2 linked regions of the Arthrobacter globiformis genome follow. The protein of the gene in region 2 interacts with the protein of the main gene of each other region in a pairwise test. Links are inferred from orthologs where the notes say so. Each region holds a gene or a part of one and is shown on either strand. Other genes may lie near its edges.

Region 1 (6,983 bases), 680 kb from region 2 along the record:
TGTAGTCGGCCGGGGTCAGGACCTCGGACTCGTCGATGTAGTCGACACCGAGAGACTGGAGGATCTGGGCCTCGACGAAGTGCCCGATCCTGGCCTTGGCCATGACCGGGATGGACACGGCATCGATGATCTGGTCGATCATGTCCGGATCGGACATGCGGGACACGCCGCCCTGCGCGCGGATGTCGGCCGGGACGCGCTCGAGCGCCATAACGGCAACGGCACCGGCGTCTTCGGCGATGCGGGCCTGCTCGACGTTGACGACGTCCATGATGACGCCGCCTTTGAGCATCTCTGCCATGCCGCGCTTGACGCGGTTGCTGCCCGTCACGCTGTTGGCGGACGAGCCGGCTTCGTTGCTTACATCAGGTGTAGACACAAAAACCCCTATGGGTAGCTAGATGACCTTCGCCGGCAGTGCGGGCGGCATGGACATGCCGTTTTTGCACACACCGGATTACCGGATCCATTGACCGGGCAGTCCTAATACTAGTCCCCCCGCGGCAGCCCGGCTTAATCAGGTTTGCTCGGAGTCTTCCAGCGACTGGACGCGCACGGTCAGGACGCGCTGGACCACGGTGACGAGGCTCGCCGCGGCCAGCAGTACCAGAGTCGCCAACAGCACCACGGGCGGCAGCCCGGCACCGGTGAGGCCGGTGATCACCAGGACGGAAACCAGCCGTTCGGCACGCTCGGCAATGCCCACGTTGGCCTGGAAGCCGAGGGATTCGGCCTTCGCCCGGACATAGGAGACCACCATGCCAAGAACAAGGCAGACGACGGCGGCGATGGCTATGGGGGCATCCGCACCGCCGGTGAAAAACCAGATGGCAAGGCCGGCAAAGAGGGCCCCGTCAGCCAGCCGGTCCAGGCTGGAGTCCAGGAAGTTGCCCCAGCGGCCGCCGAGGTTCTGCATCCGGGCCATGATGCCGTCGATGACGTCGGAGAAGATGAACGCCGTGATGAAGACGGTTCCCCAGAACAGCTGGCCCAGCGGATAGAACACCAGGGCACCAACCACCACGCCGGCAGTTCCCACAATGGTGATGGCGTCCGGCGAGACGCCAACTTTCAGCAGCCAGCGTGCAAGGGGGGTAAACAGCGCGGTGAAGAAGCCGCGGGCATGCCTATTCAGCATGCGTCTCCCCGGGCCACGCGTCGGCAACCTGCTGGCGGACCTCGTCGAGCGTCTGGGTGATCGCCTTGGTCTGGGCGATGATCGGAAAGAAGTTACCGTCGCCGCCCCAGCGCGGAACGATGTGCTGATGCAGGTGCCCCGCGATGCCGGCCCCGCCCACAACCCCCTGGTTCATGCCCAGGTTGAAGCCGCCGGGATTCGCCACCTTCCGCAGCACGCGCATGGCAGTCTGCGTCAGGTCGGCGAATTCGGCGGTCTCCTCCACCGTCAGGTCCGTGTAATCGGGGACGTGGCGGTACGGGCACACCAGCAGGTGGCCGGGGTTGTAGGGGAACAGGTTGAGCACCACGTAGCTCGTGCGCCCTCGGTACACGATGAGCGACTCCTCATCGGTGCGCGCGGGCGCGATGCAGAACGGGCAGTCGTCCGTGTTCTTAAACTGGTGCTGCCCGCCCTTGATGTAGGCCATGCGGTGCGGAGTCCACAGCCGCTGGAAGGCATCCGGAACGCCGGCGAGGCCAAAATCGTCCGTCACTTCCGCGTCGCCCGGATAGCCCGACCCTGTGTTGTCCTGCACGTGTTCCCCTCCGCCGCGGCTAGCTGGTCCGGTTGCGGACGGCGTCCACGATCCGCTGGACAGCCTCGGCCACGGGCACGCCGTTGTCCTGGCTGCCGTCCCGGAACCGGAAGGAGACCGCGCCCGCCTCCGCGTCCTCACCGCCGGCAATCAGCACGAACGGGATCTTGTCCTTGCTGGCCGTGCGGATCTTCTTCGGGAAACGGTCCGAGGAGATGTCCACCTCGGCGCGGATGCCGGCCGCCTTGAGCTTGTCGACGACGTCGAACATGTAGTCGTTGAAGGCCTCCGCTACGGGGATGCCCACCACCTGCACCGGAGCGAGCCAGGCCGGGAAGGCGCCGGCATAGTGCTCGGTGAGGACGCCCATGAACCGCTCCACCGATCCGAACAAGGCCCGGTGGATCATGACGGGACGCTGGCGGGTGCCGTCGGCGGCCTGGAACTCAAGTTCGAAGCGCTCAGGCAGGTTGAAGTCGAGCTGGATCGTGGACATCTGCCAGGTGCGGCCCAGGGCATCCTTCGCCTGGACCGAGATCTTGGGCCCGTAGAACGCAGCTCCGCCCGGGTCCGGAACCAGCTCCAGTCCGGAGGCCTCGGCAACTTCGGCCAGGGTGCGGGTGGCTTCCTCCCAGGTGGCGTCGTCACCGACGAACTTGTCCTCGTTCTTGGTGGACAGCTCGAGGTAGAAGTCGTCCAGGCCGTAGTCCTTGAGGAGGCCCAGCACGAAGTTCAGCGTGGTGGTGAGCTCGTCCTTCATCTGCTCGCGGGTGCAGTAAATGTGGGCGTCGTCCTGTGTCATGCCGCGCACGCGGGTCAGGCCGTGGACCACACCGGACTTTTCGTACCGGTAGACCGAGCCGAATTCGAACAGCCGCAGCGGCAGTTCGCGGTAGGAGCGTCCGCGGGAGCGGAAGATCAGGTTGTGCATGGGGCAGTTCATCGGCTTCAGGTAGTAGTCCTGGCCGGGCTTGCGGACGGTGCCGTCCTCGTTGTGCTCCGCGTCGATGTGCATTGCGGGGAACATGCCGTCCCGGTACCAGTCCAGGTGGCCGGATACCTCGTACAGGTGCCCCTTGGTGATGTGCGGGGTGTAGACGAACTCGTAGCCGGCGTCCACGTGCCGCTGCCGGGAGTAGTCCTCCATGGCCTTGCGGATGATGCCGCCCTTGGGGTGGAAGACGGGCAGGCCAGATCCCAGCTCATCGGGGAAGGAGAACAGGTCCAGCTCGGCACCAAGCTTCCGGTGGTCGCGGCGCTCGGCCTCGGCGATGCGTTCCTGGTACGCCTTCAGGGCATCCTTGGTGGGCCACGCGGTGCCGTAGATGCGCTGCAGCTGCTGGTTGTTCTGGTTGCCCAGCCAGTACGCGGCCGAGGACCGGGTCAGGGCAAAGGCGTTGGAGATGAGCTTGGTGTTGGGCAGGTGGGGGCCGCGGCACAGGTCGCACCAGACGCTGTCCCCGCTCTTGCGGTCGACGTTGTCGTAGATGGTGATGTCTCCGGCGCCCACTTCGACGTTGACGCCTTCGCCGGCTTCGGCGGCGTCGTTCTTCTTCCCCAGCAGTTCAAGCTTGTACGGCTCATTCTTCATGGCCTCGCGGGCCTCGTCCTCCGAGACGACGCGGCGGACGAACTTCTGGTTCTGGTTGACGATCTTGAGCATCATCTTTTCCAGCTGGCGCAGGTCCTCGGGAGTGAAGGGCTCCGCGACGTCGAAGTCGAAGTAGAACCCGTCATTGATGTAGGGACCAATGCCAAGCTTGGCGTCCGGGCGCAGCTGCTGCACGGCCTGGGCCATGACGTGGGCAGTCGAGTGCCGGAGGACGTTGAGCCCGTCGGGGGAATCGATGGTGACGCCTTCAACCTCGGCACCCTCGGGAAGGGGCTGGTCCAGGTCTTTGAGTTCGCCGTCGACCCGGGCCACAACGACGTCGCGGCGCTCAAAGAAGAGTTCCGCGCCGGTGGTCCCGGTAGTCACCTTCATTTCTTCGCCATCGACGATGAGGGTGATCTGCTGGGCATCTGACACGGGTGTCTCCTATTCAAGGTTCAGGCTTCGTAGCTTGTGGCGTACGGGGACCACAGCCAGCCTCGTCAATGTTATCTGTTGCAGAAGTGGCGAGCCAAAGCGGCACGGCGGCACCCAATGGGAACAATTGGAAAAGGAAAGGGGCGGGTCAGCTTCCCAGGCCGGTGATGGCCAGGTTCCTGCTGATGCCTTCCAGTGGTCCCGGCTGCCTGAATTCATGTTCGATGCTTCCTGGTTCGCCGTTCCCTGGCTCGAGATCTCCCGGCTCAAGGTTCCCCTGCTCAAGGTTTCCCGCCTCGCCGTTCCCCGGGGCAGCGGTCCCCCGTCCTGGGAATGGCAGGGTATCCACCTGGCTGAGGTCCCACGCCATGCTGGCGCTGAGGCTGATGCCACGCGGACCGGTCCGCCGGGTGGTTCCCCGGATAAGCAGCAGCCGGGTGCTGAACAGCAGCGGGCCTGCATGCTCCTGCGCCTCGTGAAAGAACACGGAATCCACGCACCCGGTGCCATCATCGATGCTGATGAAGACCACCCGCCTGCCGCCGCGCATGGGCGGGGTCTGGGTGGCGATGCGGACACCGGCAACCAGGACCTCCGTGCCGTTGCGCAGCCCTAGCAGTTTATCCGCTGTGGTGACGCCCAGCCGGTCCAGGAGCGGCCGGTGGCTGGACATCAGGTGTTCACTGACATCAACAGCCATCAGGTCAAGTTCCGCCCGGACGTTCTCCACCATGGTGGGCTCCGGCAGCCCGGCCTTGACGTTCCGCAACTCGACATCCCCAAGAGGCAACGCGAGCTGCCCCTCAATGACGTCGGCGCCCTTCTTTGCCGGCTTGCCCTGCAGGCTCTGCAGGTGGTGGACAAGGTCTGCCCGGTTGGCTGTTCCGCCGGATTCCCGGTGCAGTGTGTCAAAGGCACCCAGTTGGGCGAGCCGCTTGATGCTGGGCTTGCTCAGCCTGGAGCGTGCCCTTAGATCCGCCAGTGAGTCATAGGGCTGGCCTGCAACGATCCGCTTCAGCTCAGAACCGGACAGCCCGAAGATGCCGTTGAGGCTCAGTCGGATGCCCAGCTTTCCCCGGTCCGGGCCTTCCGCGACGCGCTCAACCCGGTATTCCGCCCCGCTGCGGTTGATGTCCAGCGGAAGAATGGGGATCCCCATGCGGCGTGCTTCGGCCACAAGGAGACGCTTGGGATACATCCCGGGATCGTGTTCCCACAGGCCAGCGAGGAACGCTTCCGGATGGTGCGCCTTCAGCCAGGCCGACTGGTAGGTGGGCACGGCAAAGGCGGCGCCGTGGGCTTTGCAGAACCCGAAACTGGCGAACGATTTCAGGGTGCCCCAAACTTTGTCCACGACGTCCGGCTTATATCCTCTGGCTTTTGCCTCGCGGCGGAAAAACTCCTCAACCTGCCCTTCCATGACGTCATTGCTCAACGCCCTGCGGAACTCGTCGGCTTTTGCCAGCCCGCAGCCGGTCATCACATCAAAGGTCCGCAGGATCTGCTCATGGAAGACCGTCACCCCGTGGGTTTCCTGAAGTACCGGCTTCAGGTCAGGGTGCGGGTAGGTCTCTGGCGCGAAGCCGTGCCTGTGTTCCAGGAACGGCCGGACCATGTCCGATTTCATGGGCCCAGGGCGGAACAGTGAGATGTCGATGATGAGGTCGTTGAATTCGCGCGGGGCCATCTTGCCCACCAGCTCCCGCTGGCCCGGTGATTCGATCTGGAAGCACCCCAGCGTGTGGGTGCTTCTGATCAGCTCATACGTCGGCTCATCATCCAGGGGCACGGCATTGAGGTCGATCCGGCCGTCCTCGGCGATGTAGTCCGGACCGCTGCCATCCGTTGCCACGGGGTGGGCTCCGGCTGCCACCACTTCAGCCTTGGAGGGATGGATGCGGATGATCTCCCGCACGGCAAAGGCCATGGCGCTTTGCATCCTGACTCCCAGGACATCCAACTTCAGCATGCCCATGGGGTCCATGTCGTGTTTATCGAACTGGCTCATGGGCAGGCCAAGGCCGCTGGGCTGGACGGGGGTCCGGTCCAGCAGGGTGGCATCACCGAGGATCACCCCGCAGGGGTGCATGGAGATATGGCGCGGAAGCCGGTCCAGCCGTTCGGTGAGATCCACCAGCAGGTCCAGCTGCTGGTTCTCCGCAAAGTTCCGCTGTTCCACACGTCCGGCGAACTCTCGAAGTTCCGGCTTTTCCTCCAGTGCCTCCCGGAACTTCCGTGCCGAAAAGCGCCACAGCTGTTTGGCAATCTCGCCGACATCGCCGTCGTCCATCCCCAAAGCCATGCCGGCGTCCCGCACCGCACCGCGAGCGCGGTAGCCGTTCTGCATGCTCATCAGTGTGACGCGCTGGGAGCCGAACCGGTCAAAGATCTTCCGGTAGACGTTGTGCCGCTCAGCGCTTTCAACATCGATGTCGATGTCAGGCAGCGTTGACCGGTCGCCGGAGAGGAACCGTTCAAAGATCAGGTCATGCTGGAGGGGGTTCACCTGGCTGATGTCAATCAGGTAGTTCACCAGGCTGGAAGCCCCCGATCCCCTGGCTGCCGCCCTCACACCCATATCCAGGATCATGCGGGAAACCTCGGCCACGGTGAGGAAGTAGGAGGCAAAGCCGAGGCGGGCAATGATCTTCAGCTCATGCTGCAGCCGAGCACGCATGTCCGCTTCCGCCTTCCCGGCGATGCCGGGGAATCGCCGCGCAATTCCCGCCTCGCAGCGCTGGGCCAGTTCTGCCAGCGGATCCCCTTCGATGCCGATGACGGCGGCCTCGGGCACCACCGGCTGCTTCCAGCCCATGTCAGACACGGGATCCATGCGGCAACGGTCCGCGAGCGCCTCAGTCTGCGTGAGCAGCACCTGGAGATCTGCGGACCCGTAGCCGGCTGCATGGATGACTTCCTTTCCCAGTTCCACCATTTGGTCCGGGGTTTTCAGCCAGCCCTGCCCGTTGGGCTGAAGCAGCGGCGCGGCGGAGAGTTCGGGAAGCGACTTCAGCGTGCGGGCCGAGTCCAGGACATCGGCGGTTGCCGCCCCGTCCTCTTCGCAGTAACGGACTGCGTTGGTGAGCACGGCCGGCACGCCGTACTCCTGCGCCAGCTTGAGCATGCGGACCGCATGGGCGGTGCTTAACGGCTCACCCGGTGCACTGAGGTGGGTGACGATCTCTGCCGCAACACTTCCGGCCGGCATGGCGTCCAGCCAGCCCTTGAAAAGGGTGCGG
Region 2 (6,895 bases):
ATGGCGGAAATGCGTTGGGAAACGCGGGCGGAAGACATGGCAGGTCCGTTCTTCGCTTGCAGCTGGTGAGCTGAATGGTGGATTTCGACGGAATCTACTCTATGCTGTTCACCGGATCGTTCGAGGTGGAACACGGATTTGTGACTGCGGTGCGGCGCGGATCCAGAAGCTGAAAACGGTCCGAAATGAGGCTGGTTCGACGTGAGCGCAGTTGTTGCGTAGACTAGTTCTCCGGTGTTGAAACACGGATGATGACGTGCGCCCCAGACGGCCTTGGGGAAAAGTGCGGCCTCCATCGGTTTTTGATCCATAGGGTAGTGGCGCAATTGGTAGCGCAGCGGTCTCCAAAACCGCAGGTTGCAGGTTCGAGTCCTGTCTGCCCTGCGCAGGCTGTTCCGGCGAAAAGCCGGAGCAAGCGCAGCAACCAAAGGTTCAGTTCAGAGCCGGGTAATCCGACTTGCGAGGATGAGTGAGGAATAGGTGACCGAAACAGCTGCAAGCAGCTCCAAGGGCCGCCCCGCAAAGAAGGCCGCCAAGGCTGGCTTCTTCGCTCGCATCGCGCTCTTCATCCGCCAGGTCATTGGCGAACTGAAGAAGGTCGTTGCCCCCACCCGCAAGGAACTGATCAACTACACGCTCGTGGTGCTCGTATTCGTAGTCATCATGATGGTGATCGTCACTCTGCTGGACCTGGCGTTCGGCACCGCGGTGAGCTGGGTCTTCAGCGGTACAGGCGCCAAGGACCGCTAAGGCGATCGGTCCGCAGACTGCGTGGGCTCCCCGGCCGGATTCGGTGAGGAGCTGCGGAGTGTGCGGAATTGAGCCATTTAAATAGGCAATTAGGCAATGAGGAAGCAGGAGACCAAGTGTCTGAGCAGGAGCTCGAGGTAACTGAGACTGAGCTGGATGAAACCCAGAACCCCGCGGCTGAGTCCGCTGAGGGCTCCGAGGTTGAGTCTGCTGCGCCCGATTCCGAAGGCGACGCCGATTTTGAAGACGACGCTGAGACTGACGCTGACGACGAGACCGACGCTGCTGACGCCGACGCCGAGACCGACGCTGCTGACGCCGACGCCGTGACCGGAGACGACGCCGAGACCGACGCTGCTGACGCCGACGCCGTGACTGGAGAGGACGCCGAGGAAGGCGCCGAAGGGACCGACGTCCTGGCCGCTGCTGCCGCCCAGGCGACCGACCCGGCCGAGGAGTTCAAGTCCAAGCTGCGCCGCCAGGAGGGTGACTGGTATGTCATCCACTCCTATGCCGGCTACGAAAACCGCGTCAAGGCCAACCTTGAGACCCGCATCCAGACCCTGGACATGGAAGATTACATCTTCGAAATCCAGGTTCCGATGGAAGAGGTCGTTGAGATCAAGAACGCTCAGCGCAAGGTCATCAACCGCGTCCGCATCCCCGGCTACGTGCTGGTCCGCATGGACCTGACCGACGCCTCGTGGGGCGCCGTCCGCCACACCCCGGGTGTCACCGGCTTCGTGGGCAACGCCCACAACCCCGTGCCGCTGCGCCTTGATGAGGTCTTCTCCATGCTCGCGCCGGTCTTCGAAGAGGAGCAGGCAGAGAAGGGCAAGCCCACCAAGCAGGCCGCCGCTCCGGTGAACGTCGACTTCGAGGTCGGCGAATCGGTCATCGTCAAGGAGGGCCCCTTCGAGACCCTTCCCGCCACGATCTCCGAGATCAAGGTGGATTCCCAGACCCTCGTGGTGCTGGTCTCCATCTTCGAACGCGAGACCCCGGTCACGCTGGCCTTCAACCAGGTCACCAAGATCTAGCTGATCACCACAGATTTCGTTCCGGAGCGGCCCGCTTTAGCAGTTCCGGAACGGCCGACCGCCTCGCCATGGCGGTCAACCACCTGAGGCACGCTCCTGTGTCCCAGGACGCATTTGAGAGAAGGACCCTACATTGGCTCCCAAGAAGAAGGTCACCGGCCTCATCAAGCTGCAGATCCAGGCAGGTGCCGCTAACCCGGCCCCGCCGATCGGTCCTGCGCTTGGCCAGCACGGTGTCAACATCATGGAATTCTGCAAGGCGTACAACGCCGCGACGGAAGCCCAGCGCGGCAACGTTATTCCTGTTGAAATCACGGTCTACGAAGACCGTTCGTTCACGTTCATCACCAAGACCCCGCCGGCTGCAGAGCTCATCAAGAAGGCTGCAGGCGTCGCCAAGGGTTCGGCTACCCCGCACACCGTCAAGGTTGCCAAGCTGACCCAGGCCCAGGTCAACGAGATCGCCTCCACCAAGATGGAAGACCTCAACGCCACCAGCCTCGAAGGCGCAGCGAAGATCATCGCCGGCACCGCCCGCTCCATGGGTATCACCGTCGAGGGTTAATTTCCGCTGATGCGGTGCCGGGTCCGGGAAACCGGGAACGACGCCGGGCAGCACCGCCGGGAAACCGGCACCACTGAAACATTGAAATGTTGGAAATCGGTCCGGATAAAACAGCCGGATTTCCAACTGTGGCAGGGCCCAGCGCGGTCCGCAGACCACAACTGCACAAGGAGAAATAAGCAGCATGGCAAAGCGCAGCAAAGCATACGAGGCAGCCGCAGCCAAGATCGACGCGGAGAAGTTCTACGCGCCGTTCGAGGCAGTGACGCTCGCCAAGGACACCAACCCGTCCAAGTTCGACGCCACCGTTGAGGTCGCCTTCCGCCTGGGCGTTGACCCCCGCAAGGCCGACCAGATGGTCCGCGGTACCGTCAACCTGCCGCACGGCACCGGTAAGACCGCCCGCGTCCTCGTGTTCGCCACGGGTGAGAAGGCCGAAGCAGCAATCGCTGCCGGCGCCGACTTCGTTGGTTCCGACGACCTGATCGAAAAGATCGCCGGCGGCTGGACCGACTTCGACGCAGCCGTTGCCACCCCTGACCTCATGGGCAAGGTTGGCCGTCTCGGTAAGGTCCTGGGTCCGCGTAACCTGATGCCGAACCCGAAGACCGGCACCGTCACCCCCGATGTCACCAAGGCTGTCAACGACATCAAGGGCGGCAAGATCGACTTCCGCGTCGACAAGCACTCCAACCTGCACTTCATCATCGGCAAGGTTTCGTTTGACGCCGTCAAGTTGGCCGAGAACTACGCCGCTGCCCTCGAAGAGGTGCTCCGCCTGAAGCCGTCCGCTTCCAAGGGCCGCTACATCCAGAAGGCAACGGTTGCCACCACGTTCGGTCCCGGCATCTCCGTTGACCCCAACGTCACCAAGGTTCTGACCGAGGCATAAGTCTCACGAACCACCGGCCGGATCTCCGGTCAGCACCAAAGGACCGTCCGGCATCTGCCGGGCGGTCCTTGTGCATTTGCGGCGGCTCTTGTCACCCCTGGAGCACGACGGCGGGACTCCAGTCAGGCGCGCCAGCCCGCTCTGGAAGGGGCTCTGTCGGACTCAGCGTGTTGCGGCTAGGCTGATCCGGTGACGACGCCCTCCTACCGGATCGAGCCGCTGTTCCTGCCTGCGTCGCTTGACGCGCCCGACGCCACAGACTTCCTCGAGTTCAGCGACCTCAGCGATGCAGTTGTGCTGGAGACCTGGGGCAACCTTGACCGGGCAGCGCCCCGCAAGGCCAGGCTGGAAGCGTGGCGCGACGATGACTACGAGAAGCTGCGGCTCTTCTTCGTACGGCTGGACGGCCGCATGGTGGCAAGGTCCTGGGTAAGGCTGAGTCAAAAAGAGAACCTCCAGGATGCGTTCCTCAGGGTGGATGTCCTCAACGGGTTCAGCGGCCGCGGCATCGGCCAGGCTCTCCTGCGGCATGCAGAAGCACTGGCGGCGGAGGACGGACGCAGCACCCTGCAGTCCTTCACCGAGCACGCGCCCGGGTTCGATCCGGATGGCCCGGGAATCCTCAGGGCCGGAACGGGGACGGGCGGAGTCCCGGCCGCGGCCCGCGGCGTACGGTTCGCCGTGGCGGCCGGTTACACCCTCGAGCAGGTGACGCGTTTCAGCGCACTGGACATGCCGCCGTCGGACGGTGTCCTTGACGCGCTGGAAGGCGAGGCAGCCGGCATCGCCGGGGACCAGTACGAGATTCTCGATTGGACAGACTGCTGTCCGGATGAGTACGTCGACGAGATGGCGGTGCTCATGTCCAGAATGAGCACGGACACCCCGGCAGGGGCGCTGCACTACGACGCCGAGGTGTGGGACGCCAAGCGCGTCCGGCACGTAGAGGAGGAATGGAGGCGGACGGGCCTGGCCTCGCTGGTGGCGGTGGCCCGGCATAAGGCGAGCGGCGAGCTGGCCGCCTACTCGGTGCTGCAGCATTCGGACGAAAAACCGTGGCTGGCCGAGCAGGACGACACGCTCGTGGCCAAGACACACCGCGGGCACCGGCTGGGGATGCTGGTGAAGGTGCGCAACCTGCGGCGCCTGCAGCAGGACCATCCCGAAGTGGAACGGGTCCTGACATTCAACGCCGCGGAGAACGACCACATGCTGGCAATCAATGTGGCCCTGGGCTTCCGTGCGGCGGGGTACGACGGTGAGTGGCAGCGCCGGCGCTAACCGGCATATGCTGGCGACGGATACACCGCGTGGACTCAAGCCCGCAGCCTTCATGGCAAGCGGCGGAAACGGCTGGGGATGATGGCAATAGAGGTGCGGATCGAGCGGCTGTGGATTCCGGACTCCGTGGATGCTGCCGATGCAGCGGACTTTCTCGCCGCGGTGGAGGTGGGCCGCAAGGTCCGGATGGATACCTGGGGCAGTGACGACCTCGCCTACACGCCGCTGGAAAAGCTTCTCGAACTGGACGACCCGTACGAGCGCCAGGTGATCCTCGTGGCAAAGGTCGGCGACGACATCGTGGGCACCGTGGACATCGCACTGCCCCTCGCTGACAACCTGGACCTTGCCGAATTCACCCTGGACATCCTCCCCGAGTATCAGCGCCAGGGCGTGGGCCGGCAGCTGCTGGAGGCCGCCGAGCATTTCGCCCGGGAGGAGGGCCGCACCATGATCCTGGTGGACACCAACCACCCCGGCGCCTCCCTGCACGAATTCGCGCCCGAGCAGCTGGTGCCCGGATCGGGGCAAGGGTACGTGCCGCTCGGCAGCCGCGAGGTGGAGTTCGCCCAGCGCACCGGTTACACCCTGCAGCACATCGAACAGTTCAGCTCGTGCGCGCTGCCGCTGGACAGCAAGCTTGTGGCCGAGCTCGAGGCAGAGGCGCAGGAGGCCAACAACGGCCGCTACCGCCTGCACCACTGGACCGACCGCTGCCCGGAGCGCTGGCTGGAATCGGTGGCTGCCCTCGAAAACCAGGCCGGCGGTGACGCCGGGCCGGCGGAGGACGACGACAGCATGGTTTTCGACGCCAGGATCCTGCGTGAAGCCGAGGAAGTCATGATCTCCCAGGGACGGCGCACGGTGGTGACCGCCGTCGAACATATCGCCACGGGGACGCTCGTGGGGCTGACCACCATCAGCGTCCTGGCGCAGCGGCAGGACGTCGTCTTCCAGGACGATACCGTGGTGCTGCAGGCGCACCGCGGCAACAAGCTCGGCCTGCTCATCAAGGTGGCCAACATGGAGCGCCTCACCGAGCAGTTCCCCGCGGCGCGGGTGATCTATACCTGGAACGCACCGGAAAACCGGTACCTGCTCACGGTCAACCGCCAGCTCGGGTTCACGACGGCGGGAGTCACCGGGATCTGGCAGAAGGAACTACCGGACCTGGGACCCAGCAGAAGCTAGGCCGATTTGGTTATCCCCGGAACCCTCCCGTAAGCTTGAACTACCAAAGACCGTCGGTTGTTGGATTCCCACTCTTTCGAGCTCAGCTCAACTCTGCAGTTGTGTGAAAAAGAGCCAGTGGGTTTCCAGACGAAGGACCCTGAACATAGGGCGGCCGGCGCAGGTGAACGAAGCAAAGTTCCGCTGTTATGACAGCGTTGAGCCAAGCCCCGTGCATCTGCGCGGGGCGTTTTTAGTTTTAGCTCACCTGAGCGGGGACCCGGAATACCGGCACTATCCCCGGAAGGAGGGTTATGGCAACGCCTACCAAGGTTTCAGCAGTAGCTGAGATCACTAACGATTTCAAGGAATCGAACGCCGCTGTCCTGACCGAATACCGTGGGCTCACCGTTGCACAGCTCAAGCAGCTGCGTGTTTCTCTCGGCCAGGACACCAAGTTCGCGGTCGTCAAGAACACCCTGACCGCCATTGCAGCCAAGGAAGCTGGTGTCGAAGCATTCGACGGCCAGCTCGCCGGCCCCACTGCAATCGCGTTCATCAAGGGTGACGCAGTTGCAGCTGCCAAGAGCCTGACGGATTTTGCCAAGGCCAACAAGCAGCTGGTCATCAAGACCGGTTACTTCGAGGGCAAGGCACTGAACGCCAGCGAAGTTGCTGCCCTGGCAGCACTCGAGTCCCGCGAGCTGCAGCTCGCCAAGGTTGCAGGCATCCTCAAGGCACCTGCTGCCGCTGCTGCACGCATCATCGACGCACTGCGCCTCAAGCTTGAAGAAGAGAACGGTGCTCCGGCTGAAGCCGAAGCTCCCGCCGCTGAAGAAGCTCCCGCCGCAGACGCTGACGCAGTCGCAGAAGAAGCAGCTGAGGCTCCGGCCGAAGCCGCTGCCGAAGAGAACTAACTCTCTCCCAAAAAGACTCCGGTGGAACGGAGGGCATTCAGCCCCCGGCCACCTTTATAGGAAGGACGCCAACCATGGCGAAGCTCACCAACGAAGAGCTCATTGAAGCTTTCAAGGAACTGACCATCATCGAGCTCTCCGAGTTCGTCAAGCTCTTCGAAGAGACCTTCGAAGTTACCGCTGCTGCTGTTGCTGTTGCTGGCCCCGCTGCCGGTGGCGCTGCAGAAGAAGCTGAAGAGAAGACTGACTTCGACGTCATCCTCGAAGCTGCTGGCGACAA

What was found. Proteins that work in one complex are often made in the same cells at the same time.
Region 1: the proteins of rplA (region 2) and thrS interact in binary tests that used the Escherichia coli proteins (3 or more experiments, as listed by UniProt). The link is inferred for Arthrobacter globiformis from one-to-one orthologs.

Annotation. Positions count from the first base shown.
Region 1 is NZ_JAUSZX010000001.1:3,115,990-3,122,972, forward strand. Bases 1,218-4,115 are described here. They hold thrS (threonine--tRNA ligase), read right to left. Parts: upstream 3,700-4,115; coding sequence 1,735-3,699; downstream 1,218-1,734. Other genes in these bases: QFZ23_RS14505 (HIT family protein), read right to left, coding at 1,218-1,715; QFZ23_RS14515 (DNA polymerase III subunit alpha), read right to left, coding at 3,893-4,115. In the rest of the region: pyridoxal 5'-phosphate synthase lyase subunit PdxS, read right to left, coding at 1-379; pgsA (phosphatidylinositol phosphate synthase), read right to left, coding at 518-1,138; more of QFZ23_RS14505, read right to left, coding at 1,128-1,217; more of QFZ23_RS14515, read right to left, coding at 4,116-6,983. UniProt on the Escherichia coli protein: Catalyzes the attachment of threonine to tRNA(Thr) in a two-step reaction: L-threonine is first activated by ATP to form Thr-AMP and then transferred to the acceptor end of tRNA(Thr). The rate-limiting step is amino acid activation in the presence of tRNA.
Region 2 is NZ_JAUSZX010000001.1:3,793,354-3,800,248, reverse strand. Bases 1,584-4,393 are described here. They hold rplA (50S ribosomal protein L1), read left to right. Parts: upstream 1,584-2,539; coding sequence 2,540-3,247; downstream 3,248-4,393. Other genes in these bases: QFZ23_RS17795 (GNAT family N-acetyltransferase), read left to right, coding at 3,437-4,393; rplK (50S ribosomal protein L11), read left to right, coding at 1,924-2,355; nusG (transcription termination/antitermination protein NusG), read left to right, coding at 1,584-1,790. Also shown: QFZ23_RS17825 (pyridoxal phosphate-dependent aminotransferase), read right to left, coding at 1-38; preprotein translocase subunit SecE, read left to right, coding at 481-750; more of nusG, read left to right, coding at 867-1,583; more of QFZ23_RS17795, read left to right, coding at 4,394-4,528; QFZ23_RS17790 (GNAT family N-acetyltransferase), read left to right, coding at 4,610-5,719; rplJ (50S ribosomal protein L10), read left to right, coding at 6,013-6,615; rplL (50S ribosomal protein L7/L12), read left to right, coding at 6,690-6,895. UniProt on the Escherichia coli protein: One of the primary rRNA binding proteins, it binds very close to the 3'-end of the 23S rRNA. Forms part of the L1 stalk. It is often not seen in high-resolution crystal structures, but can be seen in cryo_EM and 3D reconstruction models.